DNA from 3 places in the Streptomyces sp. NPDC086835 genome. Region 3 is predicted to be linked to each of the others. Evidence: riboswitches for the same ligand, from Rfam matches in the RefSeq annotation. Region 3 holds a riboswitch; each other region holds the start of a gene.
What was found. A riboswitch is a leader RNA that binds a small molecule or an ion and turns the genes downstream of it on or off. The one in region 3 is predicted to bind cyclic di-AMP.
Positions count from the first base shown of each region.

Region 1: linked by a shared signal. The riboswitch ahead of ACIPJI_RS25515 (transglycosylase SLT domain-containing protein) and the one ahead of ACIPJI_RS07425 (NlpC/P60 family protein) in region 3 are both predicted to bind cyclic di-AMP.
Region 2: linked by a shared signal. The riboswitch ahead of ACIPJI_RS17405 (transglycosylase family protein) and the one ahead of ACIPJI_RS07425 (NlpC/P60 family protein) in region 3 are both predicted to bind cyclic di-AMP.

Region 1 is NZ_JBIVAU010000008.1:303,883-309,788, forward strand. Features, by position in the region: gene ACIPJI_RS25505 (helix-turn-helix transcriptional regulator) at 1-148, shown strand, start outside; gene ACIPJI_RS25510 (hypothetical protein) at 255-497, opposite strand; gene ACIPJI_RS25515 (transglycosylase SLT domain-containing protein) at 1,129-2,013, opposite strand; cyclic di-AMP (ydaO/yuaA leader) riboswitch at 2,018-2,176, opposite strand; gene ACIPJI_RS25520 (cellulose binding domain-containing protein) at 2,606-5,305, opposite strand; gene ACIPJI_RS25525 (glutamate--cysteine ligase) at 5,476-5,906, opposite strand, start outside.
Region 2 is NZ_JBIVAU010000004.1:504,717-510,622, forward strand. Features, by position in the region: gene ACIPJI_RS17385 (SurA N-terminal domain-containing protein) at 1-433, shown strand, start outside; gene ACIPJI_RS17390 (nucleoside triphosphate pyrophosphohydrolase) at 456-1,451, shown strand; gene ACIPJI_RS17395 (cytochrome P450) at 1,448-2,701, shown strand; gene ACIPJI_RS17400 (transglycosylase family protein) at 2,843-3,820, shown strand; cyclic di-AMP (ydaO/yuaA leader) riboswitch at 4,172-4,307, shown strand; gene ACIPJI_RS17405 (transglycosylase family protein) at 4,312-4,995, shown strand; gene eno (phosphopyruvate hydratase) at 5,305-5,906, shown strand, end outside.
Region 3 is NZ_JBIVAU010000002.1:275,409-281,314, reverse strand. Features, by position in the region: gene pcrA (DNA helicase PcrA) at 1-1,428, opposite strand, end outside; cyclic di-AMP (ydaO/yuaA leader) riboswitch at 1,669-1,831, shown strand; gene ACIPJI_RS07425 (NlpC/P60 family protein) at 1,833-2,987, shown strand; gene ACIPJI_RS07420 (hypothetical protein) at 3,074-3,427, opposite strand; gene ACIPJI_RS07415 (NlpC/P60 family protein) at 3,772-4,830, shown strand; gene ACIPJI_RS07410 (GNAT family N-acetyltransferase) at 4,933-5,685, shown strand; gene ACIPJI_RS07405 (response regulator transcription factor) at 5,702-5,906, opposite strand, start outside.

The sequences.
Region 1 (5,906 bases), on a different contig from region 3:
CACCGGACTCACCGACGAGGCCGTGGCGAGGGCGCTGGGCATCGGTGTGCGCACCGAGCGGCGCATCGTGGCCGAACTGATGGACCGGCTCGGGGCGTCCAGCCGGTTCGAGGCCGGCGTGCAGGCCACCCGGCGGGAGTGGATCTGACGCCGGTCCCCGCGGGCCGCCGGCACGGTGCCCGCGACGGTCCTCGCGGAACCGGGGTTCCTCGTCGTTGTCGTCATCGCTGTCGTCATCGTCGGCTCCGGTGCGGTTACGGCCAGACGAAGTCGTCGGGCGCGCCCGGCCGCCCGGGGAGGCCGGGAAGCGAAGGCAGGGAGGGCCACACCACGTCGTCCGGCAGGTCCGGCGGCGTCGGCCAGACGAAGTCGTCCGCGGAGGCCGGCGCCGTCCGCGGCGCCTCGGCCGCCTGCGCCGGGGAGGCCAGCAGGATGCCGCCCAGGAACGCGGCGGCGACGGCGGATGCGGCGGCGGTACAACGGGTGGCACGGGACATGGAGTGTCTCCATTCGTGAGTACGGGTGCGGCGTACGTTCCGTTCCGGTGTCCTGTGGCGGCCGGTCCGTTGCTTCCGTCCGGCGCCTGACAAGAGGTAATCACCGGGAGGGGCCGGCTGTCCGTATTCAGCCAGGCCAGGAAGCTGCACGGCAGGGAGTTGCCTGGCGCCGCCGGGCGCGCGTGCCGGGTCGCCCGGCGCGTCCCGCGCGCTTCCCGAACGCCTGTGACCTGCGCCTTTCGGCCGCACGGCCGTTGCACTCGGCCCGTCGGCGGTGTGTTCGCACCGCATCCCGTCGGCATCGGCGCGGCACATCAACGCGCCATCGTCCGCCGGAGCCGTCGCCTCCACGATGGCACACGGCACCTCGGGAGCCGCTCGAGAGCCGCTGGAGCCGCCTCCTAGCGGCCGTGACCGCGGTTCCAGGGTGCCGGGCGGGCCACGGACGGAGCTCGTGCGCCCTCGGGCAGAGCACCCGCTGCGGGCCTCGCGCGGCCACATGCGGGCCTCGCGCGAGCATGCACGGGCGAAGTCCGGACACGGCCACGGGCCGGTGCCCGGAACGCCGTGGGGCGTTCCGGGCACCGGCCCGTCAGGTGGAGGCGGCTCATCGGTCGCCGCGCGGGTCCCGTCAGTAGGGGCCGTTCACGTTGTCGATCGAGCCGTACCGGTCGGCGGCGTAGTTGCACGCGGCGGTGATGTTGGCGACCGGGTCGAACAGGTCGAAGGACGTGCCCTCGACGTGGTAGGCGTCGAAGGTGGGCTGGATGACCTGGAGCAGGCCCTTGGAGGGCGTGCCGTTGATGGCGTTGATGTCCCAGTTGTTGATGGCCAGCGGGTTGCCGGAGGACTCACGCATGATGTTGCGGTGGATGCCTTCGTAGCTTCCCGGGATGCCGTGCCGGCCCATGATGTCCAGCGACTCGCGGATCCAGCCGTCGAGGTTGTTCGCGTAGGCCGGCTTCGCGGGGGCCGCGGCGGCCTGGGCCGCCGGAGCGGCCTTGCGCTCGGAGCGGTCCGCGCGGGCGGTGTCGGCGGCGCGCTCGGCCTTCTCGGACGCCTCGGCCTCTTCCGCGGCCTTCGGGGCGGCCTTCGCCTTGGCCTGCGGCTTCGCCTTGGGCTCGGCCTCGGCCTTGGCCTTGGCGCCGATCGTCAGCTCGAGACCGGGGTGAATCAGCGCCGGGTCCGCTCCGACGGCCTTCCGGTTGTCCTTGTAGAGCTGCTTCCAGCCGCCGTTCAGGGAATGGTCTTCGGCGATCTTGTAAAGCGAGTCACCGGCGACCACGGAATACGTGACGGTGCCGGCCTTCTGCGCGACGGCCTGCGCGGCCGCGGCGACGGTCGTGGCGGTGGCCACGGTCCGCTCCGCCGCGACGGGGGCCGCGGCGGGTGCCGCCTGAGCAGCGGTGCCGCCCAGGAGCGGCAGGGCGAGCGCGGCGCCGCCCGTGCCGGCTGCGACGAATCCGCGGGTCAGTGAACGGGACTTGGGACGACGGTGCTTACCCTTTGCGGGCATGGCCAATTCCTCTCCGTCGCCTGCGAGGTGAGCTGTCGGGTTCGGGCTGGAGATGCCCGGCCGCAGGTGAATGCGACTTAACCCCGAGCCGTTCCGGATTCCGGTTCGGCGACTTACCTGGTTCCCCCGCTCCTGCCGTACGTGAAGTGAGTGCGGTTGCGGATTCCGGACGGCGGCAGGATTCGGCGGTCCACCCGGATTGACGGTGACCGTAAACGAGAGCGTCCTCGCGAAACAAGTGCCGAATTCCACATCACAATCCGAATGAGGCTTCCGTGCACGGCTTTTCAATTGTCGGTTCCGCGTCAAGAAACTCAAAGCCCTTCCCGGGAAAGGGAAGTACCCCTTCCGGCCCTCTCTCCCCGGCTGCCGGGCAGGTGACCGACATCACGGACTCCCTGTACAACCACCGGGACCGCCAAAGCGTCCCAAGGGCGCCAACTCGCAATATTAAGACCCAATTAGACTTAACAAACAAGACGGTAAAACAAGCCATACCGGACATCACGCGCCGAACGCGCCCTCCAGAGGGGGCCGATCGGCCACGGGTCCTGGGCGGCACGCCCGCCGGCCAGGACCCGGGCCTCACCCCTCAGCCCCGTGTGGTGCAGGTCTCACCGCCCGAGGCGAAGGCGGCCGGTGCGGTGTTGCGGCCCGACCAGCTGCCGGTGAATCCGAAGGACACCGACGCGCCGACGGCCACCTTTCCGTTCCAGGAGACGTTCTCGGCCGTCACCTCTGCACCGCTCTGCCGGTGGGCGGCGTTCCACATCTGGCCGACCTTCTGCCCGTCGGGGAAGCTCCAGCGCAGCTGCCAGCCGTCCAGGGCGGCGCTGCCCGTATTGGTCAGCGTCACATCGGCCTGGAAGCCACCGGACCACTGGTTGGTGATCTTGTAAGCGACCGAGCACCCCGCGTCCCCCGGCGGGTCCGGGTCGGGACCCGGACCGGGATCGGTGCCGCCACCGTCCGACGACTCGCCGTACTGGATGCCGCGCCCGTTGGTCGACACGTACACCCGCCCGTAGACCCGCGGGTCGCCGGTGATCGAGGCGCCGGTCCAGCCCCACTGGTGCGCGTCGTCGTTGATCCGCGTCCAGTCGGCGCCGCCGTTCGTGGACCGGAAGATGCCGCGCACCCCGCCGATCTTCGCGCTGACGAAGATCGTCTGGTACGAGGCGCCGGGAGCCGCCTTGCCGAAGCCCACGGCGTCCGCCTGCTCGACCCCCTCGATCCTCCGGAAGGTCGCACCCGAGTCGGTCGAGTGCCACAGTCCGTACGTCCCTGAGGCCGTGCCGCCCGCGAGCCACACGTCACCCTCCGCGCCGGGCACGGCCTTGAAACGGACGTTGCCCTCGTGCGGCAGACCGCTCGACGCCCTGGCGGTGAACGTGGCTCCGCCGTCCTGCGACACGTAGAAGGTGCCGGCCTTGTACCCGTAGAACTTCTTCGGGTTCTCGCGGTCCGACTCCACCGTCGCGCCGGCGGGGATCCCCGTGGACGCCTTCCACGAGCTGCCGTACCCGGTGGTGTGGTGCACGCCGGTGCCGTCCGGGCTCCAGACGAAACCGCTGCCGTCCGCGGCGGCGGCGACCGTGCCTCCGCCCGTCACGCCCGAAGGCTGCGAGGCCTGGAACCAGGTGGCCCCGTTGTCCGTGGAGAAGCCGATGTGCGGGGCGGCGTCGGCGTTGCCGACCCGTACGACCGTCGCGGGCGCCGCCTCCGCGAAGTCCAGACTCGTGGTCGACGAGAGGTTCGGCGAGGTGAACATCAGAGGCGGCACGGCGTCGAGGTCGGTGTGCCGGAAGCCGCCGATGTCACCGAGGGCGCTCAGCAGCGGCGCGCCCGACGGCGGGCTCACCAGGTCGTTGACGGCCGTCTCCTCGAGCCCCTTCACCATGGGCGTGATGGTGATCCGGCCGCCGGAGTCCCAGGTCCGCAGATTCTCGGTGCCGTAGATGGTGGCTCCCGTGCCGTACATCATCCGGTCCGAGTCGAACGGGTCGATCTCCAGCGCCTCCGTCATCCAGCCCAGCTTGGGCGTGACCTCGGGCGGGGACGGGTTGGCGCCCCAGGAGAGCCAGGGCACGGACGAGACGTCCTGCGTGTAGCGGAAGGAGCGGTTCGGGTAACTGGTGTAGTCCCAGGCCCTGGTCCAGGTCTCGCCGCTGTCCGTGGAGCGGAAGATCTGCGTGTCCGGCCACCAGGAGCTGTAGGCCGTGGCCATCAGGGTGCCGGGCCGCTGCCGGTCCACGCTCAGCCCGCTGAAGCCGGAGTAGGTGTCGGCCTCGGCGGTCGGGCTGGTGTCCTTCCACTCGCCGGTCGCCGTGTCGTAGCGCGCGATACGGCCCTTGGCCCCGTCGTACGGGCCGCCGGTGTCGCTCAGGGTCAGATGGAGATGACCGGTCGCGGAGTCGAGGACGCCCTTGTGGGCCAGATAGCCCGTCGGCTGTCCGGCGAGCCGCGACCAGGTGGCACCGCCGTCCGTCGAGCGGTAGACGGTGTTCTCCTTGTCGGCGACTCCGACGTAGATGTCCTGTGTGGCGCTGCCCGCGCTGCCGGAGCGCTCGTCGAACGTCACCCACACGACGCCCTGGTTGTCGTTCGCGTAGCCGCTGGTGTCGGTCGGGTCCTGGGCGTAGTTGCCGGGGTTGGGGAAGGCGGTCACCTTCGACCAGGTCACCCCCGAGTCGGTGGACCGCCAGAGCCCGTGGCCGCTGGGGGCGCCGAGGTAGAGCACCGAGTTCTTGTTGGGGTCCACCGCGAGCCGCTCGCCCATGCCGCGGCCGGGCATGTTGCCGCCGAGCTTGAAGGGCAGGGTGGTGGCCTGCCAGCTGGCGCCCCGGTCGAAGGAGCGCAGGACGGCGCCGTTGGTGGGGTCCCAGCTGTTGGTGTACGTGCCTACGGCGGCGTACACCTTGTCCGGGTCCACCGTGTCGGAGGCGAGGCTCACGACCCCGGTCCAGCCCCATCGGTCCCAGTCGATCCAGTCGAGCAGCGGGGTCCACTCCTTGCCCGCCTCGTTCCAGCGGTAGGCGCCGCCGATGTCGGTGCGGGCGTACGCGAGGTCCTTCTCCGAGCGGTTGAAGACGATGCCCGGCACGAAGCCGCCGCCGTCGATGCGCACGTTCTTCCAGGTGTAGGTGTCCGCGGCCGTCGACACATCGGATGGTTCGGCGGCGGGGGCGGCTTCGCCCGAGCGTGCCGCGGCCGGGCTGCCTGCGGTGAACAGCCCGGCCGTCAGGGCGAACGCCGCCAGTAAGGCAGCTAGTGGTCTGGCGCTTCTGCGCACGGAAACGTCCTCTCCGAGCAGGACCGCCGAGGGCGGCGGTACGAGTGGTATACGGAGGTGGGAGCGCTCCCAATGCGGACGATGGTAGCGGGGTGAGCCCGGCGGGAGAAGAGTGGTGCGGCGGACTCATCCGATGACTGCCGTTTCACAACAGCCGTTTCAACCGTCTCTCATTCCACGGGCCAGGTGTGGACCGGCGCGTTCAGATGCATGTAGTCGATGTACTGCCGCGTCATCAGCCGCAACGCCTCATGGTGGTCGACCCGGGACGTGGAATCGATGTGGTGGTACATCTCCGCCTGCCACACGGCGCCGTTACGGCCGGTGACACAGCGCTGTTCGATGATGCCGAGCAGCGGCTCCCGCCACGCCGCGTCCATGCCGGACAGCTCCAGCCCCCGGTGCGCCATGGGGAGCAGCCGCCTCAGCACCAGCTCGGCCGCGGGGACCTCGCCCATCCCCGGCCAGTACAGGCGGGCGTCGATGCCGTGCCGGGCCGCCGCGTGCAGATTGTCCTCCGCCGCCTGGAACGACATGCGCGACCACACGGGCCGCTCCTCGTCGACCAGCGCGCGGGTCAGCCCGTAGTAGAACGCTCCGT
Region 2 (5,906 bases), on a different contig from region 3:
GCTCGGCCGGGCCAAGCTGTACGACCTGATCGTCGACCGGGTGGTCGCGAAGGCCGCCGAGGACGCCGGGGTGAGCGTCAACCGCAAGGAGATCCAGGACGGGCGGGACGAGCTCGTGGAGCAGTCCGGCGGTGAGGAGCAGCTCGCCGCCATGTATCTCCAGCAGCGCGGCGTCGCCCCCGACCAGGTCGAGAACGCGGTGCGCCGCGACATCCTGGTCGGCAAGATCGCCACCGCGATCGGCGCGGCGAACAGCCCGGAGGGCCAGCAGAAGCTGAACGAGGCATTCACCGCCGCCGCGAAGGACCTCGACATCGATGTGAACCCCCGCTACGGCGCCTGGGACGACGCGAAGCTGGAGCTCGGGAACTACAAGGCGCCCTGGATCACGCAGGTCTCGCAGGAGGCACAGCCCGTCGAGGCGGGTGCGTAGCGGCGGGAGGTAGGTTCGGGGTGTGACCACCGAAGCACCCGCCGTCGGCCGTATCGTCCTGCTCACCGCCAGCCACCGCGTCGCGCCCGGACTGCTGTCCTGGCCCGCGTGGCGGACGCTGCACGCGGCGGACCGGGTGCTGTGCGCGGATCCGCACCACCGGCAGCTGTCGTACCTGCGTGAGGCCGGTGTGACCGTCGAGCACCTCGCGCCGAGCGCGCAGGAGCTCGTGGACGCCTGCGCGGGAGGCCGCACGATCGTCGTGCTGGCCTCCGGCGAGGGCGAGCCGGCCCTGACCGACGGTCTGGCCCGCCTCGGCGGGTCCGGCCGGGTGGCGATGCCGGACCTGGAGCTGCTGCCCGGTGCGTACGACCTGCCCGGCGCGCGGCTGCTCGACCTCGTCGAGGTCATGGACCGCATCCGCCGCGAGTGCCCCTGGTCGTCGCGGCAGACCCACAAGGGCCTGGCCAAGTACGGGATCGAGGAGGCGTACGAGCTCGTCGAGGCCATCGAGGACGGTGACCGGGACGAGCTGCGCGAGGAACTGGGGGACGTACTGCTCCAGGTCGTCTTCCACGCGCGGATCGCCGAGGAGGGCGGCCCCGGGGAAGAGGACGAGCCGTTCTCGATCGACGACGTCGCGGGCACGATCGTCGAGAAGCTGATCCACCGCCATCCCCATGTCTTCGGTGAGGAGACCGCCTCGACGCCCGAGGAGGTCAAGGCGCACTGGCTGCGCACCAAGGCGATCGAGAAGCGGCGCGATTCAATGACCGACGGTGTTCCGCTCGGCCAGCCGGGCCTCGCGCTGGCGGCGAAGCTCGCCTCCAGGGTCCGTACGGCCGGCCTCGACGTCCCGCTCCCCGCCGGACAGGGCGTCGGTTACGAGCTGCTCGCCCTCGCCGCACGCGCGGAGGCGGCGGGCATCGACCCCGAGGCCGCGCTGCGTGCCGCGGCCCGCGCGTACCGGGACGCGATCCGCGCGGCGGAGGGTCACCCCGATAACGTCGAGGGGTGAACGACCCGACCGACCGGAACGCCGCTCCCGAACTCTTCACCTGGGAGTTCGCGACCGACCCCTACCCCGCCTACGCCTGGCTGCGCGAGCACTCGCCGGTGCACCGGACCCGGCTGCCCAGCGGCGTGGAGGCATGGCTGGTCACCCGGTACGCCGACGCCAAGCAGGCCCTCGCCGACCAGCGGCTCTCCAAGAACCCCGCGCATCACGACGAACCGGCGCACGCCAAGGGGAAGACGGGCATCCCGGGCGAGCGCAAGGCGGAGCTGATGACGCATCTGCTGAACATCGACCCGCCGGACCACACCCGGCTGCGCCGGCTGGTCTCCAAGGCGTTCACACCGCGCCGTGTGGCCGAGTTCGCGCCGCGGGTGCAGGAGCTGACGGACCGGCTCATCGACTCCTTCGCTCAGAAGGGGGAGGCGGACCTGATCCACGAGTTCGCCTTCCCTCTGCCCATCTACGCCATCTGCGACATGCTCGGCGTCCCGCGCGAGGACCAGGACGACTTCCGTGACTGGGCGGGGATGATGATCCGCCACGGGGGCGGTCCGCGCGGCGGCGTCGCCCGCTCGGTGAAGAAGATGCGCGGATACCTCGCGGAGTTGATCCACCGTAAGCGCGAGGAGCCGGGGGACGACCTCATCTCCGGGCTCATCAAGGCGTCCGACCACGGCGAGCACCTCACCGAGAACGAGGCCGCGGCGATGGCCTTCATCCTGCTCTTCGCCGGCTTCGAGACCACCGTGAACCTCATCGGCAACGGTGTGTACGCCCTGCTGCGCAACCCCGGCCAGCGTGAGCGCCTCCAGGCCTCGCTCGCCGCGGGCGAGAGCGAACTGCTGGCCACCGGGGTCGAGGAACTGCTGCGCTACGACGGGCCGGTGGAGCTCGCGACATGGCGGTTCGCCACCGAACCGCTCACCGTCGGCGGGCAGCGGATCGCGGCCGGCGACCCCGTACTCGTCGTGCTCGCGGCCGCCGACCGCGACCCCGAACGCTTCGACGCGCCGGACACGCTCGACCTGTCCCGGCGTGACAACCAGCATCTGGGGTACGGGCACGGCATCCATTACTGCCTCGGCGCGCCGCTCGCCCGGCTCGAGGGGCAGACCGCGCTCGGCACGCTGCTCCGCAGAATGCCTGACTTGCGGCTTGCGGGAGATCCGGCCGATTTGCGGTGGCGTGGGGGACTCATCATGCGTGGATTGCGCACTCTGCCCGTTGAGTTCACGCCGCAAACAAACTGACGTTCCGTCAATTCTGTGACTTTCACGTGATCTCCGCTGCATCGACTTGTGACTCGCGTTCGAATACGGCTACGTTCACCGTCGACTCGGCATGCAACAGCAGGCCGCAGGCTTCCCAGCTGTCACGCGAAAGGCAACCGCATGCTCTCCGGGAACGGACGACACCGCCGACCCCGCCAGGCTCCGGCCCTCATCGTCGCGGCAGGCGTGACCGGTTCGGCCATCGCCATTCCGCTGCTCGGCGCGGGCTCGGCCTCCGCCGCGGACGCGAGCACGTGGGACCGTGTCGCGGAGTGCGAGAGCGGCGGCGCCTGGAGTGCCGACTTCGGTAACGGCTTCTACGGCGGACTCCAGTTCTCGGAGGAGACCTGGGCCGCGTACGGCGGCACCGCGTACGCGCCGAGCGCCGACCTCGCCAGCCGTTCGCAGCAGATAGCGGTCGCCGAGAAGGTGCTCGCCGCCGAGGGGCCGCAGGCGTGGCCCGCCTGTGGTCCGCTCGCGGGGCTCGTCGACGACGGCACGGACACCGGCGTCGACCCCGGCATCCTGCCGCTGCCGCAGCAGAGCGAAGCGCCGGCCGCCGAGCCGTCCGAGGACGCCTCCGGCGAGGACGCGCCGACCGACCCCAGGGACAGCGAAACCCTGGAGGACTCTTCCGGCGGTTCGGGCAGGACCGGAGCGTCGGACGGCGCTGACACCTCAGAGCCGACCCGTGAGGCCGACGGCGCACCGGACCCCACGGACGAGGCCACCACCGCTCCCGACGCGGCCGACGGAGCCGCGGGTGCGGCTCCCTCCGACGATGCGACGAGCGGCGGCGGCAAGCACCGCGGCGCCCCCGCCGACGACGAGGCGGAAACGGGCAATACGGAAGAGGGTCGCGAAAGCGGCCGTCATGCCTCACGCGGTGACAGTTCAGGCCGTAACGGGGTCGACGAGGCAACCGGCCCTGGCACCTACACCGTTCAGCCCGGCGACAGTCTGTGCGACATCGCCGCCGAGAAGGACGTGCCCGGCGGGTGGCCGGCGCTCTACGAGGCGAACGAGGAGACCGTCGGGGCCGACCCGGACCTCATCCTGCCCGGTCAGAGCCTCGATCTGGGCCTGAACCGGGGCTAGTTCGCGTAGGCTTTCGCGGGCTTATGTCCGTTGTGTGCGAGTGAGACAAGGGTCTCTTTGCTGCAACTGGAGCAAAGTCCCCGCTAATTCGCCCACTCCGCCCCTCACCTGCGAAAACGGACACGTGCAGGCGGCCGGTTCGGGCGATTTCTCCCCGATGTTCGACTTTGAACATCGGGGAGTCGTGTGTCTACCGTCGGAACCGTTCGCCATCGCGGGCACCGTCGACCGATACGCCGAATCCTGCCGTCGGTCGGGGGGAACAGTCGTCGCTCAGAGCGCCGAAGGCAGGAGCGGGGGACCCAGGTAAGTGCCGGGCCCGTGAGTCGAGATCGCGAGAGGCCGACCGTACGTCGAGGTCGGCCGGACCGTGAGACCGGCGGACGGAGCCGGCTGGGGGTGAAGTCCGCGCGTCAGTGACGTGCGGCCGGGCAACTCACAGGCCCGAACCCGACAGCTCACCTCGCAGGCGTCGGTGAGGAGATAGCTCCATGCTGCGTTCTTCCGGCAACGCCAAGCACCGCCGCGCTTCCAGGGCGACCCGTATCGCCGCCTTCGTCGGCATCACCGGTGCGGCCGTCGCCGCCCCGCTGCTCGGCGCGGGCACCGCCTCCGCCGCCACCGCTTCCGAGTGGGACGCAGTCGCCCAGTGCGAGTCCGGCGGCAACTGGTCCATCAACACCGGCAACGGCTACTACGGCGGCCTGCAGTTCTCCGCCTCCACCTGGGCCGCGTACGGCGGCACCGCGTACGCCGCGACCGCCGACCAGGCGTCCAAGTCCCAGCAGATCGAGATAGCCGAGAAGGTCCTGGCCGGCCAGGGCAAGGGTGCCTGGCCGAGCTGCGGCGTCGGCCTGTCCAGCGCCTCCTACGACGGCGGCTCCGCCGAGGCCGAGCCCACGCAGCCGGCCCAGGAGCGCGCCGAGGCCCCCACCACGCGCTCCGAGCGCGCCGAGGCCCCGGCCAAGAAGGCCGAGAAGCCCGCCGCCGCTCCCGAGGCCAAGGCCTTCAAGAAGGGCGACGGCGAGTACAAGGTCAAGGCCGGCGACACCCTGAGCAAGATCGCCGAGGCCGAGAAGGTCAAGGGCGGCTGGGAGAAGCTCTTCGAGCTGAACAAGGACATCGTCGAGGACGCCGACGTGATCCACCCGGGTCAGCAGCTCCATCTGAGCTGACCCTCCCCCTCCCACGGTCCGGCGGTCGTGGGAGGCCACCCGTCTTTCGAACGGGACCCGAGCACCCCGGTCCGGCGCACCTTCCCCCGTACGCGCCGGGCCGGGGTTCGGTCCGTCGAGGGGTCGGGACCCGAATGCCGGTTACTCGCAGGTAGATACCGCCCTGTTTGTCCGGCCTCAAGGGTCTTGATGCCCTTTTTCGTCCCAGGGGGCGGGCATCGGCCGGCCTTTGCCCCCGAGGCGGTTAGGCTCTTGCCGCAAGGCCAAGCAGACCTCTGCACTTTTTCTCGCGTCACATCCCAGAAGGAGATGCTCGTGCCGTCCATCGACGTCGTCGTAGCCCGGGAAATCCTGGACTCCCGAGGTAACCCCACGGTCGAGGTCGAGGTTGGCCTCGACGACGGCAGCACGGGTCGTGCTGCAGTTCCGTCCGGCGCCTCCACCGGTGCGTTCGAGGCTCTCGAGCTTCGCGACGGTGACCAGAACCGCTACCAGGGCAAGGGTGTCGAGAAGGCCGTCCTCGCCGTCATCGAGCAGATCGGCCCGGAGCTCGTCGGTTACGACGCCACCGAGCAGCGGCTGATCGACCAGGCGATGTTCGACCTGGACGCCACCCCGGACAAGTCCTCCCTCGGCGCCAACGCCATCCTCGGCGTCTCCCTCGCCGTGGCGCACGCCGCCTCCGAGGCCTCGGACCTGCCGCTCTTCCGCTACCTGGGCGGTCCGAACGCGCACCTGCTGCCCGTTCCGATGATGAACATCCTGAACGGCGGTTCGCACGCCGACTCCAACGTGGACATCCAGGAGTTCATGATCGCGCCGATCGGCGCGGAGTCCTTCTCCGAGGCTCTTCGCTGGGGCACCGAGGTCTACCACACCCTCAAGAAGGTCCTGAAGCAGAAGGGCCTGTC
Region 3 (5,906 bases):
GCGGCGCAGCGGGACGTTGTCCTCGGGGTTGGCGAGGACCCGCAGGTAGGCCAGCACGTCGCGGACCTCCTTGCGCTCGTAGAAGCGGACACCGCCGACGACCTTGTAGGGCAGGCCGACGCGGATGAAGATCTCCTCGAAGACACGCGACTGGGCGTTCGTGCGGTAGAAGACGGCGACGTCGCCGGCCTTCGCCTCGCCCGCGTCCGTGAGCCGGTCGATCTCGTCCGCGACGAACTGGGCCTCGTCGTGCTCCGTGTCCGCGACATAGCCGGTGATCTGGGCGCCGGCGCCTGCGTTCGTCCACAGGTTCTTGGGGCGACGGGACTCGTTGCGCTCGATGACGGCGTTGGCGGCGGAGAGGATCGTCTGGGTGGAGCGGTAGTTCTGCTCCAGCAGGATCGTCGTCGCGTCCGGATAGTCCTCCTCGAACTGGAGGATGTTGCGGATGGTCGCGCCGCGGAAGGCGTAGATCGACTGGTCGGCGTCACCGACGACGCACAGCTCCGCGGGCTCCAGGTCCTCGTACCCCTTGCCCACCAGTTCGCGCACGAGCGTGTACTGAGCGTGGTTGGTGTCCTGGTACTCGTCGACGAGGACGTGCCGGAACCGCCGCTGGTAGTGCTCGGCGACGTCCGGGAACGCCTGGAGCAGGTGGACGGTGGTCATGATGATGTCGTCGAAGTCCAGGGCGTTGGCCTCGCGCAGCCGCGCCTGGTACATCCGGTACGCCTCGGCGAGCGTCTTCTCGAATCCGTCGACCGCCTGGTCGGCGAAGGTCTCCTCGTCGATCAGCTCGTTCTTCAGGTTCGAGATCTTGGCGCTGAAGGACTTCGGCGGGAACTTCTTCGGGTCGAGGTCGAGATCGCGGCAGACCAGCGACATCAGGCGCTTCGAGTCCGCCGCGTCGTAGATCGAGAACGACGAGGTGAAGCCCAGCTTCTTGGACTCGCGGCGCAGGATGCGGACGCAGGCGCTGTGGAAGGTCATGACCCACATCGCGTTGGCGCGCGGGCCCACCAGCTGCTCGACGCGTTCCTTCATCTCGCCGGCGGCCTTGTTGGTGAAGGTGATCGCCAGTATCTGGCCGGGGTGGACCCGGCGCGTGCCCAGCAGGTGGGCGATGCGATGGGTGAGCACCCGGGTCTTGCCGGAGCCGGCGCCGGCCACGATGAGCAGCGGTGACCCTGTGTGCACGACGGCGGCGCGCTGCTGCTCGTTCAGCCCGTCGAGCAGGGCGGCGGGGTCCACGACGGGGCGCGGGGCGCCGTCGCGGTAGTACCCGTCGCGGGCCGGAGGCACGTCGAAGGCGCCCTGGAAGAGGTCGTCCGGAAGCTGCTCCGGAGCCGGGTCCTCGGGCGGCGGCGGGGGCCCGTCCGCGTCGGGCCGGAGGTCCGCCAGGAAGCTGTCGTCAAAGAGGCTGCTCATCGCTTAACGAGTCTAGGCGGCCGGACCGACAACCGTGGCCGCACCGGCACACCGGCGGACGCCACGGTAGGTGACAGGGCGGATCCGCCGGGCGACCGGCGGACGGGCAGGCGACCCGCCACCGAAAAGGTCACGAAAATGTATCGGACATATCGAACATCAACCTTCACAGCAGGCGCACGAGTTGGCTAGCGTGCTCGACCAGGCGGCCCGCACCCCTCCCGGCGAACCACGCCGAACGGGCGGCCTGCGCCGAATCCGGGCTCCTCCCGAGGGAGTTCGGAACCGGGGACCCACCAAGCACCACCGGGGTGAATCGGACCGTGCCCCGCTCGGTCCGTAGGGCGTCTTCCGTTCGCCCGAACCCGACAGCTAACCCGGTAGGCGGTCCACGGAAGAAGGAGATGCCGGCGTTGGCGTCGCATCGCAAGACCCGCAGCCGTACCGCAAAACCGTCCACCGCCGTCGGATTCACCACGGCCGCCCTCGCCGGTGTGACACTGCTCTCCACCCAGAGTGCCACCGCCGCGCCGTCCGACCCGAAGCCCAGCATCGAAGAGGTGCAGAAGAAGGTCGACGACCTGTACCGGCAGGCGGGCAGCGCGACGCAGGAGTTCAACAAGGCGAAGGAAGCCACGGCGGAGAAGCGCCAAGAGGTCGACCAGCTGCTCGACGAGGCCGCCAAGCGCACGGAGAAGCTGAACGAGTCCCGCCGCGCCCTCGGCAACTACGCGGCGGCGCAGTACCGCACCGGTTCCGTCACCCCCACCGCCGCGCTGATGTTCGCGGACAGCCCCCAGGCGTACTTCGACCAGACCCAGCTGATGGACCGGATGACGGACCAGCAGCGCAGGGCCGTCAGTGAGTACGAGACCGAGCGGGCCGCGGCCGCGAAGCAGCGCGCGGAGGCCACCAAGCGCCTCGAGTCCCTCACGGACTCCCAGGAGGCCCTGCGCACCAGCAAGCAGACGGTGCAGACCAAGCTCGCGGAGGCACGCGCCCTGCTCTCGAAGCTGACGGCGGAGGAGAAGGCACGCCTCGCCGCGATCGAGCGGGAGAAGGAAGAGGAGGCGCGCCGCAAGGCCGAGGCCAAGGCGAAGGCGGAGGCAGCCGCCCGGGCGGAGGCCGAGCGGCAGCAGCAGGAGCGCGAGACCACCCCGGACACGGGCACCACCGATCCGGGCACCGGCACCGACGACGGCACGTACGCGGCCAAGGCGGACAAGGTCCTCGCGTTCGCCCGTGCCCAGATCGGCAAGCCGTACGTCTGGGGCGCGACGGGCCCGAGCTCCTACGACTGCTCCGGCCTCACCGCGGCCGCGTGGAAGGCGGCGGGGGTGGACCTGCCGCGCACCACCTGGGACCAGGTGAAGGTCGGCACCCGTGTCGAGACGGCCGACCTGCTCCCCGGCGACCTGGTCTTCTTCTACGACGACATCAGCCACGTCGGCATCTACATCGGCGACGGCAAGATGATCCACGCGCCCAAGCCGGGCACGAACGTCCGCGAGGAGTCCATCTACTACATGCCGATCTACGGCAGCGTCCGCCCCGCCTGAAGCCCTGCGGGGCCGACGCGGGGTGCCCCGGCGCACCGGTGCCCGGGCGGCCGAGCCGCCCGGGCACCGTCATGTCCGCGCTCGGGTCAGGTCCAGAGCGTGGCGATGAAGATGTTGGCCAAGGTCAGGCCGCCCACCGCGCCGAAGAGCGCCTTGTCGACCTTCTCCTCGTCCCTCTTGACGTACACGAGGCCGAGGATCACGACCAGCACCGCCAGCTTGATGCCGATCTTGAGGTTGTTGACCGTCTGGTCGTCCGCCTGGTTCAGACCCACCAGGGCCACACCCGTGACCAGCATGGTCAGCGCACCGTGCAGCATCGCGGGGCTGAAGCGGGCGGTGCCCTCGCCCATCGCCTTCATCTGGGTCAGGAACCCGCCCAGCAGCGAGGCGATGCCGATGATGTGCAGTGCGACGAAGACATTGATGAGTACGTCCATGGGCCGGAGCCTAGCTGGGCCCATACCACCGTCAGCCGGGCAGGTGGCCCTGTCCGCGGCATCGGTCCAGGGACCGACGCGATGCGCGTCCGCGACGACGGACGGCCGTTCATCAACGGTTGCCGGACGCCCATTTCCGGAGATTTACGGTCGTTGTGTCCCGCCCCCGTCGACGCGGTCGTAGCGTCCTGCGCCAGGTGGCCGACTCCCCGCGAGCCGTCGCACAGCCGGACGGCACTCGGCCACCACCGCCGGAAGGTCCTGCGGCGGACCGCTCCCCCTGTGCGGCCCGCCGCCGGACGCAAGTGCGGCGGCAGGGACGACGGAAGGACGTGGAAGCCCTCGTGGCAGCACACCGGGAACACCGAAAACCCCGTGAACGCCGGCTCGACGGACCGGCCGCCCGTACCGCGCTCACGCTCGCCCTGGCGGGCGCGGCGGCCACGACAGCGTTCGACGGCACGGGGCACGCGGAGCCGGGCCTCACCCCGGCGCAGATCCAGGCCAGGGTCGACAAGCTGTACCAGGAGGCGGAGGTCGCCACCGAGAAGCTCAACGGAGCCAAGGAACGGGCGGAGAGCGCCCGCAGATCGCTGGACTCGCTGCGCGACGAGGCGGCGCGCCGGACCGACAGCCTCAACACCTCCCGTAACGCCCTCGGTTCCCTCGCCACCGCCCAGTACCGCGACGGCGGCATGGATCCCGGTCTGCGGCTCGCCCTGACCTCCGCCCCGGAGGAGTACCTCCGGCGCGCCGCTCTCGCGGAACGGGCCGGAGCGCTGCAGGCCGCCGCGGTCTCCGACGTGCGGCGGCAGTTGAGGGAACTCGCACAGCTCAGGGCCCAGGCCGGTGACCGGATCGCCGAACTCGAGGCGCGCCGCAAGGAACTGGCCGGCCACAAGGCCGCCGTGCGGAGCAAACTCGCCGCCGCGGAACGCCTGCTGGCCAGGCTGACCGCCGAGCAGCGGGCCCGGTACGAAAGCGGCGCCGAGTCAAACGGACCTGCGCGGGCGGACCGCGCCGGCACTCCGCGCGGCACCCTGAAGGCCCCGAACAGCCGCGCGGCGCAGGCCGTCGCCTACGCGTACGGAGCGATCGGCAGGCCCTACGTGTGGGGGGCGACGGGCCCCGGGTCCTACGACTGCTCCGGGCTGACGCAGGCCGCCTGGCGTTCCGCCGGGGTCTCCCTGCCGCGCACCACCTACACCCAGATCAACGCCGGAGCGCGGGTGCCCCGTTCCCGGATGGCGCCGGGCGACCTGGTCTTCTTCTACTCCGGCGTCTCGCACGTCGGCCTCTACATCGGCGGCGGGCAGATGATCCACGCCCCGCGCCCCGGTGCCCCGGTGCGGGTCGCGCCGATCGACCGGATGCCGTTCGCGGGAGCGACCCGCCCCGCGTGACCCGGCCGGGCACGGCGGCCCGGCACCAAACCGGTTGCCCGTTCCCCGGGCCGGTGCCACGATCCCGGGGTCCGTTCCAGCCCCGACCAGCAGGAGCCGTACGTGGACCTCGACGTCCAGAACTATGTGCGCACGCTCGCACTCCGCTCACGAGGCCACGTACGTGTGGGCCCCTTCACGGTGCGCTACAACGCCGACTGGCCCATCCCGCCCGTCAATTACGCCGTCCCCGACCACGCCGCCAGCCCGACGGCGGACGACATCAGGGCACTGGTCGAGGTGTTCCGCGAGAAGGACCGGCTGCCGCGTCTGGAGTTCCTGCCGTCCTGCGCACCGGACGTCGAACCCGCCCTGCTGGCGGCCGGTTTCACGGTCGAGCGCCGCGCACCGCTGCTCGCCTGCTCCCCCGACGCGCTCGTCACACCGCCGGTACCGGGCATCACCTTCACCGTCGTGTCGGACGAGGCCGGTTACCGGGCCGCGGCCGGGGTGCAGCATGCCGGATACGGCTTCGAGGGCGAGGCGACGGACGGCGAGGTCGGCGCGCTGCGCAGCGTGGTGGAGGGCGGCGGGGTCGCGGCCCTCGCCACGGACGACACCGACGGCACCCCGGTCGCGGCCGGCAGCTGCTCGGTCCCTGTCGACGGTCTCTGCGAGCTGACAGGCCTCGCGGTCGCCGCGACCCACCGCCGCCGGGGCATCGGCGCGGCGTTCTCCGCGTTCCTGACCGCGAAGGCCTTCGACGCCGGCTGCCGGACCGTGTGGCTGGAGCCCGGCGACGCGGACGTCGAACGGGTCTACGCCGCCGTCGGCTACGTCCGGGTCGGCAACAAGACCGACATGTCCCTGATTTGACGCAGCGGCCGGCGCGTCACACCAGGCGGCGTGCCGTCGCCCACCGGGTGAGTTCGTGCCGGTTGGACAGCTGAAGCTTGCGCAGCACCGCGGACACGTGCGACTCGACGGTCTTCACCGAGATGAAGAGCTGCTTGGCGATCTCCTTGTACGCGTATCCGCGCGCGATGAGCCGCAGCACCTCCCGCTCCCGCTGCGTCAGCCGGTCCATGTCCTCGTCG